Linked DNA regions of Pontimicrobium sp. SW4. The protein of the gene in region 1 interacts with the protein of each later gene in a pairwise test. Links are inferred from orthologs where the notes say so. Each region holds a gene or a part of one and is shown on either strand. Other genes may lie near its edges.

Evidence for each region.
Region 2: the proteins of rlmB (region 1) and ABGB03_RS07680 interact in binary tests that used the Escherichia coli proteins (3 or more experiments, as listed by UniProt). The link is inferred for Pontimicrobium sp. SW4 from one-to-one orthologs.

The regions. Positions count from the first base shown.
Region 1 is NZ_CP157199.1:2,379,314-2,396,912, reverse strand. What follows is about bases 5,724-8,614. They hold rlmB (23S rRNA (guanosine(2251)-2'-O)-methyltransferase RlmB), read right to left. Parts: upstream 7,591-8,614; coding sequence 6,856-7,590; downstream 5,724-6,855. Other genes in these bases: ABGB03_RS11195 (hypothetical protein), read right to left, coding at 7,671-8,614; ABGB03_RS11205 (rhomboid family intramembrane serine protease), read left to right, coding at 6,113-6,859; ABGB03_RS11210 (replication-associated recombination protein A), read right to left, coding at 5,724-6,015. Also shown: ABGB03_RS11240 (FMN-binding negative transcriptional regulator), read right to left, coding at 1-567; ABGB03_RS11235 (DUF1569 domain-containing protein), read right to left, coding at 571-1,023; DNA repair protein RadC, read left to right, coding at 1,073-1,771; ABGB03_RS11225 (polysaccharide deacetylase family protein), read left to right, coding at 1,771-3,096; ABGB03_RS11220 (YjjG family noncanonical pyrimidine nucleotidase), read left to right, coding at 3,151-3,840; ABGB03_RS11215 (hypothetical protein), read left to right, coding at 3,884-4,741; more of ABGB03_RS11210, read right to left, coding at 4,738-5,723; more of ABGB03_RS11195, read right to left, coding at 8,615-9,137; ABGB03_RS11190 (SusC/RagA family TonB-linked outer membrane protein), read right to left, coding at 9,206-12,295; ABGB03_RS11185 (SusD/RagB family nutrient-binding outer membrane lipoprotein), read right to left, coding at 12,527-13,975; ABGB03_RS11180 (SusC/RagA family TonB-linked outer membrane protein), read right to left, coding at 13,989-17,153; ABGB03_RS11175 (hypothetical protein), read right to left, coding at 17,272-17,599. UniProt on the Escherichia coli protein: Specifically methylates the ribose of guanosine 2251 in 23S rRNA.
Region 2 is NZ_CP157199.1:1,640,610-1,648,027, reverse strand. The notes cover bases 4,437-7,418. They hold ABGB03_RS07680 (NAD(P)H-hydrate dehydratase), read left to right. Parts: upstream 4,437-5,128; coding sequence 5,129-6,709; downstream 6,710-7,418. Other genes in these bases: hutH (histidine ammonia-lyase), read left to right, coding at 6,802-7,418; thrA (bifunctional aspartate kinase/homoserine dehydrogenase I), read right to left, coding at 4,437-4,789. Outside these bases: thrC (threonine synthase), read right to left, coding at 89-1,381; ABGB03_RS07690 (homoserine kinase), read right to left, coding at 1,381-2,310; more of thrA, read right to left, coding at 2,336-4,436. UniProt on the Escherichia coli protein: Bifunctional enzyme that catalyzes the epimerization of the S- and R-forms of NAD(P)HX and the dehydration of the S-form of NAD(P)HX at the expense of ADP, which is converted to AMP.

The DNA.
Region 1 (17,599 bases):
CACTTGATTTGCTCTAATGAGTTCTTGTTTTGCACCTTCAATATCACTTTTATTTTTGTCTTGTGACAATTTGAATTTACCTTCCCAATCTGTTATGGTTATTTCAAACATTTTTATATAATCTAACGCACCTTCCATTCTAGGATTGTCTGCTTCCAAAATATATTTATGATCAGGTTGTTCTAAAAACTCAGTCATTGTTATAAGTGAATTTTTTAAAGCATCCTTACTTTCAATTGCTTTAACGGTTCCTTTTAAATGTACTTTTATATAATTCCAAGTTGGTAATTGTGTTGATGTATAAACGCTTGGTGATATATAACATTGTGGTCCAGAAAAAATGATAGTGAGGTCATTATCATCACGCATTAATTTGGTTTGCGGATTATAAATATCAATATGTCCAATTAATTTGCCGTCAGTTTCTCTATAAATTAATGGCATATGAGTTACCAAAGGAACATTGTCTTTTACAGAGATGACAGTAGCTAAAGGATAAGCTTTAATAACTTTAATCATGTTGTTTATATCATGATCTTGATGGTGTGGTGGTGGATAGTTACTCATTATTTATACTCCAAATTGTTTTAAATGATGATCTAAATGTTTGTATTGCATTTGTCCCCATTGTTCGGTATTAAAATTACCAAAAAATGGATGCTTTGGCCAGTTACTTTTATCTTTTATATTCGAAAATTCATTAATTACGTTTACCAATTTACTCTTTTCTTGATTGAATTCTTTAGTTTCAGTAATTTTAAATTCCTTGACAGTAGCCAAGTTTTTTTGCCAAGTTTTATCATTGTACATAAGCGGTTTGAAAAATTTAAACATAAGCTTTTTTAAAAAACCAATTTTAGTATTTAACTGTAAGTTGCCGTTTGCAACTTCAAGGGGTTTTTGACAATGAGTAAGCATTTGTCCAACAGACATTTTTCCCCAATTAGCTGAGGTGTTTTCGTTTAATTTCTCAATTCTTTCAAGAATTTCTTTATGAGTATCAGCATTAAATAAAGATTTCATATTTAAAGTTTTTATTGCTTCTGAAATTTACAATATTTATCTTTAACCAATGAGTGAAAAACCATCTTCGTTTTCAATTAAAAATTGGAGTCAAGACGATCAACCAAGAGAAAAACTTCGTGATAAAGGAAAAGTAGCATTAAGTGATGCCGAATTAGTTGCTATTTTAATTGGTTCGGGAAATAGAGACGAAAGTGCTGTAGCCTTATGTAAGCGTATTTTAGCAAGTGTTGATAATAACTTGAGCGAGCTAGGAAAACTATCTATTAAGCAACTTATGAATTTTAAAGGTATTGGTGAAGCGAAAGCTATAACTATTGCTGCAGCTTTAGAGTTAGGTAGGAGACGTAGAGGAGGAGAGGCTTTAGAAAAGAAAAAAATCACATCAAGTGCTTCGGTTTTTGAATTCATGCAGCCCATTATTGGCGAATTACCACATGAAGAATTTTGGATAGTGTATTTGAATAATTCTAATAAAGTCATTCAAAAAAATCAATTAAGTAAAGGAGGTATAACAGGAACACTTGTTGATGTTCGTTTAGCACTTAAGACCGCTTTAGAAGTTGGAGCGACAGGAATTATTTTAGCACATAACCATCCTTCAGGAACACTTAAGCCTAGTGAAGCAGATAAACAACTAACTGCCAAATTAAATACTGCAGCAAAAAGTTTAGACATAAAGGTTTTGGATCATTTAATTATAACCGAAAAAGCATACTTTAGCTTCGCAGATGAAAATATCTTGTAATGCTTTTAGTCTATACTCATAAAATTACACCTCGTTTAAATTACATATTTAAGCAAGTGTGTACGCGTATTTTAGGTATTCCAGTATCTTTTACCACACAAGTTGAAGAGTTTATTGCGCATGATAGTTTAAAAATGTCTTATTCTACACAGCAACTTGGTAATGAATTTCATATAAAAAATCATTCAATTTTATTTGAACAAGGTTTAGCCGATAATGATATTCATGTACAAGATTGGGGGGATACAAAGTGTTTCTTTTATAGTGGAGAAAAAAATTCAATGCCATTCGATATTTTTGCCGCGTCTTTTTATTTGTTAAGTCGTTATGAAGAGTATATGCCACATGTAAAAGATGAATATGGACGATTTACTGCCAATGATAGTTTAGCTTATAAGCACAATTTTTTAGAGCAACCTGTTGTTGATATTTGGGCTTTTAAATTTAGAAAGGCTTTACAAAGAAAATTTCCTGATTTTCAATTTAAAGAGAGAACTTATAACGTAAAGCCTGTTATAGATGTTCCAATGGCATACTATTTTAAGCAAAAAGGTTTAATGAGAACCATTGGAGGAACTCTAAATGATATTTTCAGGTTTAAATTTAAACAGTTATACCAGCGTTATTTGGTATTGCTACAATTTAAAAGAGATCCATATGATACTTATAAATGGATTATTAATATGCAAAAACATAGTAAGAGCAAGTTTTTAGTATGTTTTTTAATTGGTGATTACACAACCTACGATAAAAATATAAGTATCAATAAAAAAGTATTTGTGTCTTTAATAAAATCGGTTGCCGATTATTGTAATGTTGGCTTAAAAGCCTCTTTTTTCGCATTGGAAGATTTCGACATTTTAAAGAGTGAAAAGCAAAGCATGGAATCTACAATTAATACATCACTTATAGCTTCAAGAAACTCGTTTTCAAAACTTAATTTGCCTAGTGCCTACCGTAATTTAATAGATTTAGAGATTAAAGAAGATTATACAATGGGTTATATTAGCCATATTGGTTTTAGAGCAGGAACCTGTACACCATTTTTGTTTTATGATTTAGATTATGAAGTACAAACACCTTTACTAGTTAATACATTCCATCTAATGGATTATTCGCTTTTAAGACATGTTTCTTTATTAGATAAAAAACAAACCTTAGAAAAAATTATATTACAAATAAAAAAAGTGAATGGTACTTTTACACCAATATTTCATAATTACTCTTTTAGTGATGACCCAATATGGTCTGGATATAAAGAGTTATTTGCAATAGCATTAAATTCAGAACATGAAACATCAATATCTAATACTACAGTGATATAAATGAATAATAATTTGATGTTACATATGTCCTTAGAAAAAAATAAATAAAAACAGATGAAAATTAATAATATCTCTCACGTTTTTTTTGATTTAGATCATACCCTTTGGGATTTTGATAAAAATTCTGGGCTTACTTTCGAAAAAATATTTCAATTAAATAATATAGATACTAATTTAAAAGAGTTTTTAGAAGTTTATGAGCCAATCAACTTTCAGTATTGGAAACTATATAGAGAGGAAAAAATAGAAAAATCAAAATTGCGTTTTGGTCGTTTGCATGATGCATTTAGTGAGCTAAATATTGTTGTAAAACCTAGCTTGATTTATAAATTATCGGAAGACTATATTACTCATTTATGCTCGTTTAACCATTTGTTTGATGGTGCTGTAGAAATCTTAGATTATTTAAAACCAAAATACCAGTTACATATAATTACAAATGGTTTTAAAGAAGTACAACAAGGAAAATTAAACAATGCAAATATTGAACATTATTTTAAAACTGTTACCAATTCTGAAATGGTAGGAGTAAAGAAGCCAAATCCAAAAATCTTTAATCATGCTCTTAGTTTAGCAAAAGCTAACAAAAGTAATAGCATTATGATTGGGGATAATCTAGAAGCGGATATTTTAGGAGCCTTAGATGTTGGATTAGATGCTATTTGTTTTAATTACCATAACGAAGATTTAAACGGAGAATTGAAACATGTTAATAACCTCATAGAGTTGAAGCAATTTTTATAATTACAAAATGTATCTTTATAGTCATAGATTAATTTAAAAAATAATGAAAAAATTATTGATAATATCCCTGTTTTTAGGTAGCGTTTCATCGGCAATAGCACAAAAAAGCCTTAACGATTATAAATATGTAATTGTACCTTATAAGTACGATTTTGTAGACGAAAAAGATAAATATCAGCTTAATTCTTTATCTCAGTTTTTGTTTAATAAATATGGATTTGAAGCTATTATGGAAGATGCGGAGTACCCGATGGATTTAGCTAAAAATAGATGTTTAGGATTAAGAAGTGATGTTTTAAAGGAGAAAGGTCTCTTTCAAACAAAATTAAAAGCGCAACTAAAAGATTGTGATGGCAATATTGTCTACACAACAAAAATTGGGTCTACGAGAGAGAAGAATTTCAAAACCGCTTATACATTAGCTTTGAGAGGAGCTTTTGAAGATTTTGAAACAGTTAATTATAAATACCAACCCAATGAAAACATATTGGCTAGAGCTTCGGTAAGCTCTGAAAAAGATTCAAATGAAGAAATCCAAAAGTTAAAAGAAGAAATAAATACTTTAAAACAAAAGCAAACACAAGTAAAAGAAATTCCTGAAAAAAAAGCAGCAAAAGAAGAAATAAAAAAGCCTACAACGGTCATTGGAAGAGAAGTTAAAAAGGTTGTTAAACAAGGAGAGCCTGAAATAAATATTCTATATGCACAAAAAATAGAAAACGGCTACCAGTTAGTAGATAAAACTCCAAAGGTAGTAATGATAATGCTTGAAACTAATTTGGAAAATGTGTTTTTGGTGAAGGACGAAAATGCTATTGTTTATAAAGAAGATGGCTTTTGGTATCTATCAAAAAACGATGGGAAACAAGCAACTGTAAAAACTTTAAATATTAAGTTTTAATAGTCGTATTTATCTTTCCAACGATTTTTTAAAAACTCGCGCATTCCTTTTTCCCTTGAGTTTTCACCTGGATCATAGAGTTTAGTACCAGATATATCATCTGGAAGGAATTCATGAAGTGCAAAATTATTTTCATGGTTATGCGCATATTGGTAATTATCGCCATAACCTAATTCTTTCATGAGCTTTGTTGGCGCATTTCTTATGGAAAGTGGCACACTTAAATCGCCAGTTTCTTGTACCAATTGTTGCGCATCTTTTATGGCTTTATAAGCTGTATTACTCTTAGGTGAACATGCTAAATATGTAACACATTGGCTTAAAATAATTCTAGATTCAGGATTACCAATAGTTGAAACCGCTTGAAAGGTACTATTGGCAATAACTAATGCCGTTGGATTTGCATTTCCAATATCTTCACTAGCAAGGATTAATAATCGTCTAGCAATAAACTTTACATCTTCACCACCTTCAATCATTCTTGCCAACCAATAAACAGCAGCATTTGGGTCACTACCTCTAATAGATTTTATTAATGCTGAAATAATATCGTAATGTTGTTCGCCGGTTTTATCATAACGAACTGTGTTGTTTTGAACTTTCTGTAAAACGGCTTCGTTGGTAATTATAATTTTGTCAGAATCGTAAGAATTAACGATTAGTTCGAAAATGTTTAACAATTTCCTAGCGTCACCTCCAGAAAGACGTAATAGAGCTTCCGTTTCGTCGATGATTATGTTCTTTTTGGATAGAATGTCATCTTTTTCAACAGCGCGCTTTAAAAGGCTCTCTAAATCGTTTTTGTCGAAAGAATTTAAAATATAGACTTGACAACGAGATAGCAATGCAGGAATAACTTCGAAACTTGGATTTTCTGTCGTTGCTCCAATCAGAGTTACCCAACCTTTTTCTACGGCTTGTAGCAAAGAATCTTGTTGCGATTTACTAAAGCGATGTATTTCATCAATAAACAAAATTGGATTTTTTGTAGTAAATAAGCCTCCGCTTTGTTTTGCTTTATCAATTACCTCGCGTACATCCTTCACTCCAGAGTTAATAGCACTTAAAGTGTAAAAAGGTCTTTTAGATTCATTCGCAATGATGTGTGCTAACGTAGTTTTTCCAATTCCTGGTGGTCCCCAAAGTATAATAGAGGGAATAATTCCTTGCTTAATTGAACTTGTTAGTGAGCCATTAGTACCAATCAAATGTGACTGACTAATATAATCCTCTAAGATTTTTGGTCTTAAACGTTCTGCTAAAGGTTCATTCATATTGTAAAATTAAGTCAATTATTTATTATTTTAATGACAAAGTTTCATAATCAATAGCTTTGGTTAGTTATTTGATTAATAACGACTAAAAAGAACCATGAACAATCAAGATCAATTTAAATATACAACTGGAGTCGTTGGCTTTCCATTAGCTTTTGTAATGATTTTATGGTTGATTTTTTGGTTTGAAGTTAGATTTGGATTCAGTTTTAATGATTTAGGAGTATACCCTAGAACCTTAAGTGGCTTAAAAGGCATTGTTTTTAGTCCATTTGTTCATGGAAGTATGGAGCATTTGTATCATAACTCTATTCCACTCTTTGTGTTATCGGTGGCTCTTTTTTATTTCTATAGAGAGATTTCCTGGAAAGTTATAGGCTATGGTATATTGTTTTCTGGCTTACTTACTTGGTTTATTGCACGTCCATCTTATCATATTGGAGCAAGTGGATTGATTTATGTCCTTATGAGCTTCATACTTTTTAAAGGCATTTTTGCTAAGCATTTTAGACTTATTGCTTTATCGCTATTGGTTGTCTTTCTTTATGGTTCTATGATTTGGTATGTATTCCCAATTAAAGAAAAGGTGTCTTGGGAAGGACATTTATCTGGACTAATCATAGGATTTGTTTTTGCATTATTGTTCAGAAAGTCGATTGCAAAGCCTAAAAAATATGCTTGGGAACAACCAAATTATAATGAAGATGACGATCCTTTCTTAAAACATTTTGATGAAAATGGAAATTTTATTGAAAACTTACCAGAGGAGTCAGAAATAGTAGAGGAGGATAATAAGCCTAGATTTAAAATAACGTACCATCTTAGGCGCAGAAATAATGATTAAAGTCTTTGTCTAATTACTTCGTATAGAAAGGCACCACAAGCTACAGACACATTAAGAGAACCTATTTCTCCACGCATTGGTAATTTTGCTTTGTCGTCAACTAATTTTAAAACTGAAGGGTTTATTCCTCTTCCTTCAGATCCCATGATAATAGCACATGGTTCTACAAAGGATACATCATAAATGGTATCATTCGTTTTTTCAGTTGCAGCTATTACTTTAATTCCTGATGCTTGTAAATAAAACATAGCATCTTTTATATGATCAACTTTACATATTGGTATGTTAAAAACTGCTCCAGCACTTGTTTTAATCGTATCACCATTTATTGGAGCGCCTCCTTTTTTTTGAATAATTATGCCGTTAACTCCTGTGCATTCTGCTGTTCTAATAATGGCGCCAAAATTTCTAACATCACTAATTTGGTCTAGCAGTAAGAATAATGGGTTTTTCCCAGATTCAATAACATCTAAAACTAATGTCTCTAAATCATGAAATTCTATAGGTGAAATTTGTGCAACAACACCTTGATGATTTTTGTTTGAAAGCCTATTTAACTTTTCAAGAGGGACATAAGATGTGTTAATTGAGTATTTTCTAAGTAACTTATCTAGCTCAAAAAAGAGTTCGCCTTTGAGCCCTTTCTGTATAAAGACTTTATCAATTGTTTCACCAGAATTTATAGCTTCAATTATTGCTCTAATCCCAAAAATTTTTGTTTCTTTTTCCATGAATGCAAAAGTAGGTAAAATAAAAAACTCCTCTAAACATTGTTTAGAGGAGTTAACTTATATGAAATATCTTTTATTTCTTATCTCCAACCACCAGTTGAATAATCTTCACCAGCAACACCTTCTGTGCCTCCTAAAGTATAGTATTCAGCAGGAATAGATTCTAATGCACTTCCAGGTACAGGGAAATGTAATAAAGTACCTGCTTGTAAAAGATCTTCTTTTCTCATTTCACAGAACCCAATATAAGGAGCTGTGTATGCAAACTCAACCATTCTTTCATAGTGAATAGCATCCTTAATCTCTTGAGCATCTGCAGCAACAGGAGGCAAATTTCCTCTAGTAACTCTAGTTCCTGCATTAATTACAGCGGCAGCACCAGCTAAATCTGGAGCAGCTTTGTTTACTAATGCTTCAGCCATGTACATATCATTCTCAGATTTTGAATATTCAACTACATTCATAGTCCAATACGTGATATAGTCATCATATCTACTATAGCGATAGCTACTGTAGTGATATTGACCTCTTTCAGGACGGAAGTTATTAGAAGATAAGTAACCATAATCAGTTGCTAAACGCGCATCAGCAGACGTAGATTCAGCTTGAAACGTTACACCATCTTCCCAATAAGCAGGAGTAGAAGGATCCATCATATTAATAACTCTCATATCAACTCTTGCCCAACCTGGGTATACTAAATATGTTTTTGGAACTAAATCGTACCAAGTAACATCATCCATATAGATTTCAAAATCTTCAGTAATACCATTTTGTGTATAAGTTAATACTCTGTTCCAATCGATTGAAGCTTTTTGAGTACTATTTCTTACGTTACTCACTAACCAACGAGCACCAAGACTGTTCATGTATTTAACAGCATTTACACCAGCACCACCAGGGATGATAGCTTCATCAAAAGTAATTCCATTAGCAGAAGCAATAGCAATAGCTTCATCTAATTTATTTAAAGCAAAGGTCATTGCTGTAGCATAGTCTGAAGCACCTTCAAGACCAGTTCCAGCTACAACACCAGTTTCGTCAGATAACCATACTTGATCAAATACTATTGCTAGTTGTGCAATAGCTGTAGCTTGAGCAAACTTTGCAATGGTGAGAATTTTTTCAGGATTATCAAACTCAGTTCCATTTTCTACTGCTAATGCTAAAGTATTAGCATCAGACAGTACTGAATACATGGAATTAAAATAAGATCTTGTAACATTGTTACCGTAAGCAGGTGAATTATTAAACGCTACTCTAGGCTCACTAGATAAATCTCTCATACCAAAGTTACCCCAAGAGCAACTAGTGATGTCCGCCATTGTAGCAAATGCTGCAGCAGGCGAAGCTGTACTGTGAGACGTCATAAATAAGTTTCTTACTACACCATCAGCAGTTGCAGCTAAGGCAACAGGATCAGATGTTAAAATGTCATCATTTGGATTTTCTAAGTTATCTACACCTAAATCTGAAGAGAAGTCGTCACACGACACTCCAAAAGCTAATAGTGCAGCTAAAGAAAATATGTTAATTATTTTTTTCATAATAGTATGTTTGTTTTTATAATAAGATGCAACCTTTTTAAAAAGGTTGCGTCTTATTGCAATTTTTTTTAGAATTTAATTTGAACTGACATTGAGTATGATGATTGGTTAGGGTAAACACCATAATCAACACTGTAGTACTGTTGTGTACCACCATCATAATTAGCAATTTCAGGATCCCAACCTTTATAGTCAGAAAACGTTAAAAGGTTTCTACCAATTAAACTCACTTTAAGTGAACTTAAGAAAGGAATTTGTTTAGAGTCAAATGTATAAGAAACAGAAGCCTCTTTTAACTTTACAAAGCTACCATCTTCAACCCAAAAGGCGTTATTTTGGTTAACATCGTATAGAGAACCGTAATATACTCTGGTTTTCTTTTCAGAATCTGGCTTACCAGCTTGATCAACAATTGCGTTTCTCTCACTAATAGTAGTCCATTGTCCGTTTACGTTATAAATATCACCGCCTTGTTTCCAATCCCAAAGCATATAGAAATCTAACTTTTTATAGCTGAAATTTGATACAATACCTACGTTAAAGTCTGCATTTTGATTACCAATTTTTTCAAAAACAGGAGTCCCGTTAGCATCTACTTCAATAATTGCAGCTTCACCAGTAGTACCAATTTGAGATGTTTCAACAACGACACCATCACTGTTTACACTATAATCTCCAATAGACATACCTGAAGGTAGTTGATTAGCCATAGTTGCTAAGTCTGTAACAAAACGTCTACCATACATAGAACCATATTCAATACCCTCTCTTAATAAGAATAAACCGCTAGGCCCTACTTGTTGTTCAGGAGCGTTTAACTTAGTAATTTTAGAATCAACCGTTGTAAAGTTTACACCTAAGTCCCATTTCACATTTGGAGTATCAATAATTTGAGAGTTTAAAGACACCTCAATAGTATTTGATTCCAAATCACCAACATTTTGCCATTGTCTATTTTTTCCAGCATTTGCAGGAGCAAATAAACTAACAAGCATAAACTGATCTGTTGACACTTGATTAGAGTATGCAGCTTCTAAAGTAAATCTATCTAAGAAAGAGGCGTTTAAACCAAATTCATTCTCTGTTGTTAATGACGGTTTTAAATCTGGATTACCTTTGATTCTATTTGTTGATAAAGAACCTCCACCAAGAGCCGTTTGCTCATATTGCCATGAGAATCCTGGACGTTGTCCTGAAGTACCTCTCGCAAAGTTTAACTTTAATTCTTGAACACCTGGAATTTCTATATCTTGAGTAACTCTATAGGCTCCAGAAACTCTATAATAGTTGTTCCATCTTTCATTAGCTCCAAATAAAGAAGAACCATCACGTCTAAATAAGGCATCAATAATATAGCGATCTTTATATACTAAACCACCAATTACAAACATGTTTTGTGCTCTTTCAGCATTTTGGTCTGAAGAAGCAGATATATCTGCATTAGCAAAGTTATCTAAAGTAGGTAAACCTCTAAATAAATAATTTTGACCAGAAGCAGACACTTGTTCATAAGCTCTATCTTCTAATAAATAACTTAATTTACCTTTTACTTCAAGGTCACCAAAAGTTTTAGCATAGTTTATTGTTGCTTGCGCTTTTTGAGATAACTCAAAAGAACTGTTTTTATTCAAAGAACCTTCACTGTAACCAAATCCTATAGGGTCACCAGTTGTTGTATATGTTTCATATTTATTATGCCTTGTAAAACGATAGTTATTGCTTTCAAATGCATATTCCAATTCAGCAGTAACGGCATCAGTTAATCTTAAGTTTAAATTATAAGACCCTAAGAAACGTTGTTGCTTAGCTTTTGCGTCTCTTACATATAAATTATATAATGGGTTACTAATTTCAGATTCCCATGGATCTGGCTTATACCAATAAGGTTGCCCATCTGGGTTCTCAACAAATAGCTGTGCATCTGGTGCTAGTCTTGCAATAGTTCTATAAATGTCATTTCCACCACCTGGAGAGTTATCATTTAATTTTATGAATGCGTTACTCGTTGTAAATTTAATCCAGTCATTAAAATAATAATCTGCATTTAAACGTAAACCATTTCTAGTATATCCATCAGTTTCTTCTAAAACACCTTCAGCTTCTGTGTTTTCAGAAGAAAAGAATACACGAGACTTATCATTACCACTAGAAATAGAAGCATAATTAGTTGTGTTAATACCATTTTTAAAGAATGCATCTTGAAAATTGTTGTATACACCATAAGGGTTGTCAGAATAACCATCGGCAGATTCAATTCTACCACCAGTAACTGCGTTTACACCTGAAGCAGCCCATACACCTTGGTAACCAGCTGGATAGGTTACACCTTCATATTTTGTGTATTGCCCTTTAAATTGTTCCCAATCTGAGGCTAGCTCGTAACCATGAGATTGGTTAGTTTCAATGTAGTTATTGATTTTAGAGAATCCAACTTCTGATCTAAGTGTAATCTCAGATTTACCAAGTTTACCTCTTTTAGAAGTAATAGATATAACTCCATTTCCAGCTCTTGACCCGTATAAAGATGAAGCAGATGCTCCTTTTACAATTTCAAAAGATGCAATATCATCAACATTTATATCTCCAAGACCACCTTCAACAAATACACCATCTAATAATACTAATGGTGCTTGCGAACCATAAAAATTGGCTGCACCTCTTAGAAGAAGAGTTGCTCCTTGTCCAGGACGACCTAAGTTTGTTACAGAGACACCAGCAACTTTACCTTGAAGCGCACTAGCTGCAGAACCAGCTGGTACTTTTTCAATTTGCTCAGTACTAACTTTTGCTACAGTAACCGATAGTTTTTTTCTAGATGTAGCTCCTGCCACACCAGTTACTACTACTTCGTCTAATACGGCAGCATCTTCTTCCATTGTAACATTAATCGTATTTGCAGCTCCAACAGTTTGCTCAACAGTTTTTAATCCTACATAGGTAAAAACTAATACATCACCAACATTGGCAGTAATAGTATAATTACCATCAAAATCAGTTTGAGTACCGTTAGTCGTGTTTTTTACAATAATGTTAACTCCAGGTAAAGGCATTCCAGATTGATCTGAAATTGTTCCCGAAATTGTTTTTCCTTGTGCAAAGGTAAATTGCACAACAAACGCCAGTAATAGCGTTAAAATTCCACTAAACTTTGTTTTCATTTTATATTTTATTTGAATTAGTCTAAGCCAAAAATCATAATAAAAAGTTAAAAAAGCAATTATTATTAGGGTTATTTTAACTTTTTTAACTTTCTAGCCTGTAAATTATATCTTTTTAGTTGAAATATTTTACAACACATGTGTTTAACAATTGTATTTATTTGTAAAAAAAGAAAAGGCTCAACATAATTTGTTGAGCCTTTTTTATATAAAACAAAGTTTTTTAATAAACTAGTTTACATCCCACCATAGTTTAGTGTAAATGTTATCTGCACCTTGCGCAGCAACCATAGCGTCATAATTTGCTTTGTTGTTGCTTTCTATAGCTGCATCATAAGCATCTCTAGTTGGGATCTGTTGTGTACTTGCAAAAGGCGAAGGTGTAAGTAAAGGAAGATCTAAACGTCTCCACTCAGCCCAAGCTTCAGGTCCTTGTAAATATAATGCTACCCACTTTTCATAAGCAATTTCTGCAATTCCAACATAAGGGTGTGCAGCAAGATAAGCCGCAGCGTCAGCTGTATCTACTCCCCAGTAATCCATAGAAGCAAGAACTCCTAAGTCATAGTGTGCAGCAGCAGTACCACCACCAACATTCCATCCTTTCATTGCAGCTTCAGCCATTTTGAAATGCGTTTCAGCAGCAGTAAATAAAGGAGATGGGAATTGTTTCTCATAAATGATATCACTTGTAATGAAAGAGTAATCAGGTACATTACCATTTACTGCTCCATTTGGTGCTCCAACATAACCTGCATCTATCCCTCCTGGGAAGTTAGGTGAAGGATGTACACTATCTCTAGCTTCTTCTGCATATTCAAACATTCTCGGATCTAAGTTAGCTCTTTGCTCTTCAATCATTGTTACAGACAAGATATAATCTTCACGAGTTTGGAAGTTATCTTCCCATGGACTATCACTTGTTTCATCAGACCCATAATTGAATTCAATGTTATCAGCGTTATCTGTAATTAACATTCCAGAGGCAACAGCTTGCTCAAACTTAGTTTGTGCTAAAGTTGGATTTACATCAGAAATTCTCATAGCCATTTGTGCTTTTAAGTTATTTCCAAAAGCAGCCCATCTGTCCATATCTCCATCAAATAATACATCGCCTTGAGGTCCAGCTCCACTAGAAATCATTGCTAATGCAGCATCTACTTCAGCAAACATAAAGTTGTAAATAGATTCTTGAGAATCAAAAGCTGGTTGAGGGCTTTGAACTCCTTGGAATGCTTCCGACCAAGGCAAATAACCCCATCTATCAGTCATATACTGCAAGTAATATGCTCTTAATATTTTAGAAACTGCTAATTGATTTTCTGTAGCTCCATATGCTAGAGCCGCCGCCGCAGTTGCAGGATCTTCGTTAAGTTTAATAATTTCATTTAGATTCTGCATAGGTCCAGTATACCAACCATTATAACTTGCAGTTAACGTTTCGTAACGAGATGACCCAGGATATTGTCCTTGAGTAATGTGTTGCATATATAGAATAGCTTTTTCATCTACAGCAATTGCTGGTATAGAAGCCTGAGCAGACGTAAGCAACTGTGAAGTCACAGGGGCTGTAGGCCCACTAGGGTTGTCATTTGTAGTACCATAATCAATAGTTTCACATGAACTAAAGAACATAGTAACGCATATTAATAATGCTATGTTTTTTATTGTATTCTTCATTTTTCTTAGTTTTTTAGAATGTTAGTCTTAAGTTAACTCCCATCGATCTTGTTTGAGGAAGTGTACCAGCTTCAGCCCAGTTTATTCCACCTCGTCTTTCAAGCTCTGAAGGATCTACCCAATTAAGTTCAGAATCAATTAACCAAACGTTATTAGCAAAGAAGCCAATTGATGCAGCAGTTAAACTAAACTTGCTTACAAAATCTTTCTCGAAGTTGTAGTTTAACTTCACACTTCTTAATTTAATATAAGATGCATCGTGTAAGTTGTTTTCGTAGATGTTACCTAAGTTACCTAGGTTGTATAAATCTTGTGCTTCAACATAAGCATCTACAACAGTACCATCTGATGTTGGTTGTCCGTTAGCATCTGTACCAGTTTCTAATACACCAACGATGTGTACACCACCACCTGAAGCTACAGGGTCTCTTTTTGGGTTACCTTTATCGTTAAGACCTGCCGTTTTAGCAGATAAACCAGAATGATCCATATATCTTTCAGTTCTAGAGTAGTATTTACCGCCTTTTTGGAAGTCAAATCCTAAACTTAAGTCCCAGTTTTTATAAGTCATATTAGATGTTAAACCACCAGTAAAATCAGGCAATACATTACCTAAGTTTTTGTTTGTTTGACGACTGTAGAAATAACGACCACCACTAGCAGCTCGATACATAATTTCGCCATTAGCACCGTATGCAAAACCTCTACCAATTAAAGTACCCCATTCTTCACCAACTCTTTCTTGAAGTCTCATGTTAGATGTATAAGTACTTAAATCTCTAGAGTCAATTCCTGGATATAAAGCATCTACATATCTATTAAGTGTTGCAAAGTTTACACCAAGTTCCCAAGTAAAGTTATCATTTCTAACTACATCACCTAATAATGCAACTTCAAAACCAGAAGATGTTTGCTTACCACTATTAATATTTGTATTAGAATAACCAGTTGCACCATCTAAAGGAATATTTATTGGTAGTTGATCATCTGTCCTATCCCAGTAAGATAAGTCTAAACCAATTTTTCCATTAAATAAACGGAATTCAGTACCAACTTCAAACTCTGATCTAACACCACCTTTAAGGTCTGGGTTCTCTTGTCTACTATTAATACCAAGTCTACCATTTCCTTGATACAGAGAGCCAACTGTATAAACATTTTGAGTTAGATATGGGCCAGGGAAATAAGGTGCTTCAGAATAACCTACTCTTAATTTAGCAAAGGTTACAACATCATTTTTAGGTAATACTTCGTGTGCTAAGAAACTAGCCGAAGCTCCAAGTGTTTCAACTCTGTTATCCTCTGGATTAGCAGTAGAAGACCAGTCAAGTCTATACGATCCATCTAAATATAAGAATTTTTTATAGCTTACCGATCCTTTGGCAAAAATACCATCATTCTTTTGAAGCCTTTTACCACCACTTGCAGCTACAGGATCTAAAGAGCCAGCTAAATTATAAAAATCTGGAATTGTTAAGTCACCAACAGTGTTAGCATTTAAGCTTCTAAAATCTCTGTGAATTTTTTCTACACCCAAATTAACGTTATAGTCGATATCTCCATTTAAGGCTACATCACTATAAGTTGCCATGGCGAAATAATCTATTCTTTCATTTCTACTATGACTTTCACTAAAGAAAGCAGGGTCTAATAAACTCTTAGTTGTTCCTCTATCATCAGTATTGTATGAGTTAAAAGTTTTTCTAATCTCTGCTGTAATATTGAAATTGTCGTTGAAGGTATATGTACCACCAACTTTTCCAAAATATGTATTTTTTCTATAGTTGTTATCGTTTTCATATGAGTGGAAATAAGGCATATCCCAATATAAAGGACGTGCATCTCTAGGGCCACGAATATTCCAAGATACTACTTGACCATTACGCTCATATCTTTTTAAACGTTTAAAGTCTAATTGTCTTTGCCACCATTGGTTAAAGTTAGATCCTAAGTTAGCATACCCTTGATCTGGGTTATTAAGCATATCTCTATCTTCAACATTTATGTTAGCAAAAAACTCAAATTTTTCTGTGATATTATATGTTGCATTAAGCGCAAATCTAGTTGATTTATTGCTTGAATTTGGAATAATACCGTTTGCTTCAACATAAGTTAATGACGTTCTAATATTGTAATCTTCTCCTCCTTTAGAAAAAGATAATGTTGTATTGTTTGTATAAGCGTCTTCATAAAAAGTATTAATATCATTTTTACTTGGAGACCAAGGTCTTAATTCACCAAACTCTGGAGTTCCAGGAACCCAACTATCCCAGTGACGTACTAAAGTACCGTCTAATCTAGGACCCCAACTTTCATCTGCCCAGAAATCTGGATAAGGTTGTCCATCAAAAGCAGCCCATTCAGCAGGATCAGTAGCAGGGTTATAAGTAAACGTGTTAAACGTTTGGCTATATCCACCACCATATTCATTTTGATATTCAGGTAAATTAGTTACTTGGTTAATAGTGAAAGCTTGATCAATTTGAAATTGAGCTACACCAGATTCAGCTGTTTTTGTTGTAATAACAATAGCACCACTTCTTCCATCAGGACCATAAAGCGCTGTTGCAGCACCAGATTTAAGTACTGAAATATCTGCAACGTTTTCTGGGTTAATGTCACTTATAGCATACACTCTAACTCCATCAACTACATATAAAAGATCAGTTTGACCTCTTAAACGAATGCTTGAGTTTCCAAATGTAGAACTGTTATTACCTACTATTTGGACACCAGCTACTTTACCAGCCAAAGCATCAGCAATATCAGTTTCTTTTGCTTTTACTAGTTCTTCACCACCAACTGATTGTTGCGCATAACCAAGCGATTTCTTTTCTCTTTTAATCCCTAAAGCTGTAACAACTACTTCATCTAACAACGCAGCATCTTCTTGCATTGTTACATTTATAGTGTTAGAAGATCCTACTGTTTGCTCAACAGTTTTAAGACCTACATAGGTGAAAGTAAGAACATCACCAGCACTTGCATTAATGGTATAGTTACCATCAAAATCTGTTTGCGTTCCATTAGTTGTTCCTTTTACAATAATGTTTACCCCAGGAAGAGGCATTCCAGATTCATCTGAAACAGTTCCCGAAATAGTTTTTTCTTGCGCAAAGGATACTTGCACAATAAACGCTAACAATAGCGTTAAAATTCCACTAAACTTTGTTTTCATTTTATAATTTATTTGAATTAGTCAAGCCCAAAAATCACAATAAAAAGTTAATTAACCAATTATTATTTATTAAAATTTCAAATTTATTTGTAATTAATCATTGAAAATCATGACTATTTTATAATTTGACATTTAAACTTAAATGAATTTTTGAGTTTGAGAACTTGAATTTTTGATTTTCATTTTTTCCGTTTGCGTAGTTGAGTTTTAATAAGCCTACTTTGGTTAGAATTCCAATTCCAAATCCAAATCCATATAGCTTTTCATTTAGGTTTGCTATACTATTATTGAGATACGCAGCATCTGTTATAGTGTGTAAATATATTGTAGAGCTTAGATTATATCTGTATTCCAAGTTAATAAAACTGTATAATGTCGCTAATAGGCTATTTTCTTCGAAGCCTCTTATGCTATTTATACCTCCAAATCTAAGAAGCTCATTTGCG
Region 2 (7,418 bases), 750 kb from region 1 along the record:
TTTTTGAAATTTTAAAATCAAGTTAAATACCTAACACTAAGTGATTTGTTTTTAACAGTATTTAATAAGTAAAGTATTTGAGGATGTTTTATTTTAGTAAAAACTGTTTTAAATCTTCATAGGTACTAATCTTAACAGATACTTTTTCTTTACCGATTACACTTTCAATTTGTTTTGGAAGTGCTACAGTTGTTTTAATAACATCTTCAACGACATCTAAAAACTTGGTTGGATGCGCAGTTTCCAAAAAGACACAATGGGCTTTTGGATTACTTTTTAAATAGTTTTTGCATCCTAAGTAGCCAACTGCTCCATGAGGGTCAGCTACATAATTATAGTTGTTATAAATTTCCAACATAGCTAGTTTAGTTTCAGCATCTGTAAAGCTAAAAGAAGAGAGGTTCTCTTGTAGTTTATTGAAATCGTTTTTATAAATTTCTTGAATTCTAATAAAGTTACTCGGATTTCCAACATCCATAGCATTACTTATGGTTTGTATAGATGGTTTTGGATTATAGTTTTTTGTTTTTAAGTATTCAGTAACCACATTATTTTCATTGTTTGAAGCAACAAAATGCTTAATTGGTAAACCTAACTGTTGTGCCATCATTCCTGCACAAATATTTCCAAAATTTCCACTAGGCACAGAAAAAACAATGTCATCATACGTACTTTTAAGTTGTTTGTATGCAAACATAAAATAAAACATTTGTGGTAACCATCTTGCTACATTTATAGAGTTTGCAGATGTCAATTGCATGTTACTTGTTAATGCTTCATCTAAAAATGCTCGTTTCACCATGTCTTGGCAGTCATCAAACACACCATCGACTTCCAAAGCTGTTATATTTTGACCAAGTGTTGTGAGTTGCTTTTCTTGAATATCACTCACTTTTCCACTAGGATATAATATGACAACATTAACACCTTTTACACCTAAAAATCCATTCGCTACAGCACCACCAGTATCACCAGAAGTCGCCACTAAAACGGTAACTTCGTTATTATTGTCTTTGTTAAAATAACCTAAACACCTTGCCATAAAACGAGCCCCAACATCTTTAAAAGCCATAGTTGGGCCATGGAATAATTCCAGCGTAGAAATATTTTCGTTTAATTGAACTACCGGAAAATCGAACGCCAAAGTGTCTTCTACTATTTGTTTTAATACACTTATAGGAATTTCTGGAGAAACGAATTGTTTAATTGCTTCAAACGCTATTTCCGAATTAGAAAGTTGCTCAATATTATCAAAAAAATCTGCTGATAACGGTGTGATTGATTCTGGGAAATACAAGCCTTTGTCTGGAGCTAATCCTTTGATGACTGCCTCTTTAAAAGTTGTATTTGGTGCTTTTCTATTTAGTGAGTAATAGTTCATTATACATTAATAATTTTTATGCCTTCAAGATTAATTTTGGAAACAAATGTATGGTACTCAATATCAGTTTTTGAATATGTGGTTTGCATTGCTTTTTCAACATTGTTAGCAATCTCCTTTCCTTTGCTTAAAGCAAAAACAGAGGGGCCAGAGCCAGAAATTGCGCAACCTAAAGCTCCAGCTTCCATAGCTGCAAATTTTACAGCATCGAAATGAGGTATAAGTTGTTTTCTAAATGGTTCTACAATAATGTCTTGTAAGGATCTTTGAATTAACTTATAATCACTTGTATGTAGTGCATGAATTAAACTTCCAACATTTGCCCATTGTGTTGTCGCATCTCTTAGCGAGACTTGTTTCGGTAGAATTTCACGAGCCTCAGATGTTTTAATCTCTATTTGTGGATGAATTAAAGTGACATACAACTCCGATGGTGTTGGTATTTGCAAAATGTCTAAAGGCAAGATACTTTTTACAAGGGTAAAACCTCCAAAAATAGCTGGTGCTAAATTATCGGCATGTTCACTTTTACTTGCTAAAGCTTCACCTTTCATTGCAAAATAAGTGAGCTGTGTTTTGTTATATGGTTTTCCTAACAATTCGTTTATACCAAAAACACTACCTACAGCACTTGCGGCACTACTACCTATGCCACTTCCTGGTTTAATATGCTTGTATATTTCTATTTCGAATCCACAATCTGGTTTTGCATCCTCATACATTGCTAGCGCTGAAACACCAGCGACATTTTTGTCGGTTTCATAGGGCAAATCATAGCCTTCTATATGCGTGATTTTTATACCCTTTTGTTTCGTTTTTTTAATGACCATTTCATCACCTTTATTATCGAGGCAAAATCCTAAAACATCAAAACCACAAGCAACATTTGCTACAGTTGCTGGGGAAAAAATTCTAATTTCGTTATTCATATTTATTAGCCATAAAGGCAGTCATCTAGTTATTTCCAATTCTAATAATGTCAGCGAATAATCCTGAAGCCGTAACATCTGCTCCAGCTCCTGCGCCTTTTATAATCATTGGTTGCTCAGGATAACGTTCGGTATAAAACATTACAATGTTATCTTTTCCTTCTAGGTTATAAAAAGGGTGACCTTTCGGTATTTCTTTTAACCCAACTTGAGCTTTTCCATCATTGAACTCTGCAACGTATTTTAGTTGAGAATTATTTTCTAGAGCAGATTTATACAAGTTTTGATAATGGGCTTCATCATCAATTAATGTTTTATAAAAATCATCAACCGAGTTTGATGCAATTCCTGATGCAGATAAGAAAGGTTCATTCTTGATGTCTTCTAAGTTCATTTCTGTACCGCTTTCACGTGCTAGAATAAGTATTTTTCTTGCCACATCTACACCACTTAAATCAATACGTGGATCAGGCTCAGTATAACCTTCTTCTTGAGCTAATTTCACAACATCATGAAACTTTTTTGTGTCATCAAAATTATTAAAAACAAAGTTTAAACTGCCAGATAGTACTGCTTGAATTGAATTTATTTTATCACCTGAAGAAATAAGATGGTTAAGTGTGTCAATTATTGGTAATCCAGCACCAACATTTGTTTCGTATAAAAAAGGTGCATTATATTTTCTTGCCAGCTGCTTTAGGTTATTATAATTATTAAAGTCACTAGAACATGCAATTTTATTACATGCTATAACAGCAATACTTTCACTTAAATATTCTGAATATTTGTTTGCGACGTCTTGGTTAGCAGTAATATCTATAAATACACTATTTCTTAAACTAAGAGACTTTACACATTCACAAAACCAAAATAACGAAGCATCTTCTCCTTTTTGTAGTTCTTCTTTCCAATTTGTTAAATCTATACCATCTGAATTAAAGAGCATTTTTCTAGAATTAGAAAGTCCAACAACTCTTAAGTTTAGTTTTAAATGTTCTTTTATATATTTTTTCTGTTGCTTAATTTGTTCTACTAGACGTTCACCGACATTGCCAACACCTGTGATAAACAAATTTAGTTGCTTCGATTTAGTTTCAAAAAAGCGTTCATGTATAGTATTTAGTGCTTTTTTTACATCTTTTTTTGAAATGACCGCAGAAATATTTCTTTCTGAAGCACCTTGTGCAATAGCTCTAATATTCACATTGTTTTTTCCTAAAGCACTAAACATTCGTCCACTAATTCCTTGGTGGTTTTTCATGCTATCTCCAACTACAGCAACAATTGCTAACTCTTTTTCTACAATAATGGGGTCTATTTTATGCAAAGAAATTTCATTCTCAAAAGTTTCATCTATTGCCAATTTAGCTGCATCTGCATCTTTCTCTTGAATACCAATACAAATGGAGTGTTCACTAGAAGCCTGAGTAATTAGAATAACATTAATTTTTTCTTGCGATAATGTTTCAAATAAGCGCTTTGAAAATCCAGGAATACCAACCATTCCGTTACCTTGAAGTGTTAATAAGGCAATATCATTAATGTTGCTTATACCTTTTACTACATTTACGTTTCCATTTGTAGCTCTATTTGAAATGTGAGTGCCTACATCTTCAGGAGCTAAAGTGTTTTTTATAACTATAGAGATTTTTTTATCTAAAACTGGTTGCACAGTTGGAGGATATAAGACTTTAGCTCCAAAATGGGATAACTCTACAGCTTCTTGATACGATATACTACTTATTGGTTTAGCTTGTTTAACTAATTTTGGGTTTGTTGTGTACATACCACTTACATCAGTCCAAATTTGCAATTCAGTAGCATCAACTGCTGCTGCAATTATGGCAGCTGTATAATCTGAACCTCCGCGTCCAAGTGTTGTTATTTCTCCATCTACGGATTTTGAAACAAAACCTGGTAATAAAGTTACGGAGCTTGTGTTTTTCTCAAAAAAACTTACAATATTTCTATTTGTAATGTCAAATTTTACTGAAGCATTAGTATAATTATTATCGGTGATAATTAATTCTTGAGAATTTTTAAGAGTTACATCTATACCGCTTGCTTTCATGGCTTCAGAAATAATATATGAAGACATCTGTTCTCCAAAGCTTAGTAATTTATCGGTTGTTTTTGGAGATAATTCATTAATTAAATAAATACCTTCAAGAAGTTTTTGGAGCGTATCTAATTTATTATTCACTTCCTCTTTTATTTTAGATGTTGATCCTGTTACAATTAATCCATCAATAATATCAAGATGGATTGATTTTACTTGGTTAAAAATTTCTTTATAGGTAATATCTTTTTCAACAGCTTTGTTAGCCGAATTTAATAGTTTGTCGGTAATACCACCAACAGCAGAGACTACTACAGCTATATTATTAGTCTTTTTAGACGAATTTTTAACTATTTCTATTACTTTTTGTATGTTTTTGGCTGAACCTACAGATGTTCCTCCAAATTTTAAAACTTTCATTTTGGGCTTTTTTTATTGAAACATTAATTTTTGTGATAGAAAATCACAGATGTACGGACGGAAAGATATATAATTAGCAACCCCAAAGGGTTGTAATAATTGTAGTAATAGTACCAAAAGAAGGAATGCTTCCAATAGAAGAAATATTGTGTAGCTTAATATTTTGGTCTAAACTGTTCATTTCGCTTATTAATGCTTTTCAAAAGTATTACTTTTGTATTAATAAAAAAATAAATACTAAACTTTTAATGAATTATAAATTGAAGCTATATTTATTTATAATTTCAAGTTATTTTACCCCTTAAGTTACATTATTCTCAATAAAAGAAATTTTAGTGCATGAAAATATTTGCTAAAGAACAGATTTACCAAGGAGATATACTTACAACGCAACGTCAAAATATTTCACCAACAGATTTAATGGAGCGTGCAGGCATGCAAATATTTAATTGGCTACATATAAGAATGCAAGGTGCTCAAGTACCAATTCATGTGTTTTGTGGTATTGGAAATAATGGAGGTGATGGTTTAGTAATTGCAAGACACCTTGTTACGCATGGTTATAATGTATTTACTTATGTGGTTAATTGTAGTGATAAACGTTCTAAGGATTTTTTAAAAAATTATGATAGAATAAAAAACGTTACTAAAGATTGGCCGACATTATTAAGTTGTAAAGAAGAGTTTCCTGAAATTCACCAAGACGATATTATTGTAGACGCTGTTTTTGGCATTGGATTAAATAGACCAATTGATGATTGGGTGAAAGCACTATTTCAGCACTTTAGTAAATCAAGAGCTTATACTTTATCAGTCGACATGCCTTCAGGCTTATATGCCGATAAAGTACCTGAAGATCAAAATGGAGTTGTTTGGGCTAACCATACACTAAGTTTTGCCTCCCCAAAGTTAGTATTCTTTTTACCAGATACGGCAAGGTATACTCAGCAATGGGAAGTTATTGATATTGGTTTAGACAAGGAATTTTTAATGACTACTGAAACAGAAGCTGAACTTATTGGTAAATACGAAGTGTTACCATTATATAGACCTCGTGAAAAGTTTGCTCATAAAGGAACTTATGGTCATAGTTTAATTATTGGAGGAAGTTATGGTAAAATAGGCTCAGTTACATTGGCAAGTCGCGCTGCTTTAGTCTCAGGAGCAGGATTAGTGACAAGTTATATTCCGAAGTGTGGTTATACTATACTACAAACAGCATTACCAGAAGCAATGGTTATTACAGATGAAGATGAGCATGTAGTTTCTAAAATTAATTTAGATATTGAACCTACTGTTATAGGAATTGGAATTGGATTAGGTACAGATAAAAAAACAATTAATGCTTTTGAAGCATTTTTAAAACTAAATAAACACCCTCTGGTTATTGATGCAGATGGGCTAAACATATTATCTTCAAAGAAAGCATTATTGAAATTAATACCAGAAAATTCGGTATTAACACCACACCCTAAAGAATTAGAGCGCCTCATTGGAAGTTGGAAAGACGATTTTGATAAACTTAAAAAAGCCAAATCTTTTGTAAAAAAACACAAAACGATTTTAGTTATTAAAGGTGCAAATACAATTGTAGTTTTTCAAGACAAGCTATATATTAATACCACAGGAAACCCTGGATTAGCAACAGCAGGGAGTGGAGATGTACTCACAGGAATAATCACCGGATTAATATCTCAGGGTTATGATGCTGTAGCGGCAGCTATTTTTGGAGTTTACCTTCATGGTCGTTCTGCAGATATAGCTTTAGAGGATTTTGGTTATCAAAGCTTAATAGCGAGCCATATTATTGATTACTTAGGAGAAGCTTATATTGATTTGTTTAAAAAGCCAGAGCAACCACCACAAGAAAAACAAGAAGATAAAGATAAAAAGGGCACAGATGAAGAAATGTATATTTAGATTAGAGCTAAATATTTTTAATTCATAATATGAGCTGTATTTATTTGGATATATTTTTATGAATGCTGAATTTTGGAATTGAATAAAAAAATATGAGCAACATACATTATATTACTCGCGATATATTAGACTTGAATATTATTAATGATATTCTAACTCAAGAGAAAAAACTAGAACTATCTAAGGAAGCTATAGATAGTATTATAAAATGCAGAACCTATTTAGATAATAAAATGGCATCCCACAAAGAGCCTATTTATGGAATTAATACAGGATTTGGTTCGCTTTATAATGTTAAGATAAGTAATAAGAACTTAACAAAACTTCAAGAAAACTTAATGAAGTCGCATGCATGCGGTACAGGAGATGAAGTTCCTCGAGAAGTAGTAAAGCTTATGCTGTTACTTAAAATTCAATCTTTAAGTTACGGACATAGTGGAAGCCAATTAGAAACTGTTAATCGTTTAGTTGATTTCTATAATAATGATATTCTTCCAGTAGTTTATACACAAGGCTCTTTAGGAGCTTCTGGCGATTTGGCTCCTTTGGCACATTTATCACTTCCTTTAATAGGTAATGGAGAAGTATGGTATAAAGGAGAAGTTAAAAAGGCTAGTGAAATAAATGCAAAATATAATTGGAAGCCTATAGAACTTAAATCTAAAGAAGGACTAGCGCTACTAAATGGGACTCAATTTATGAGTGCTTA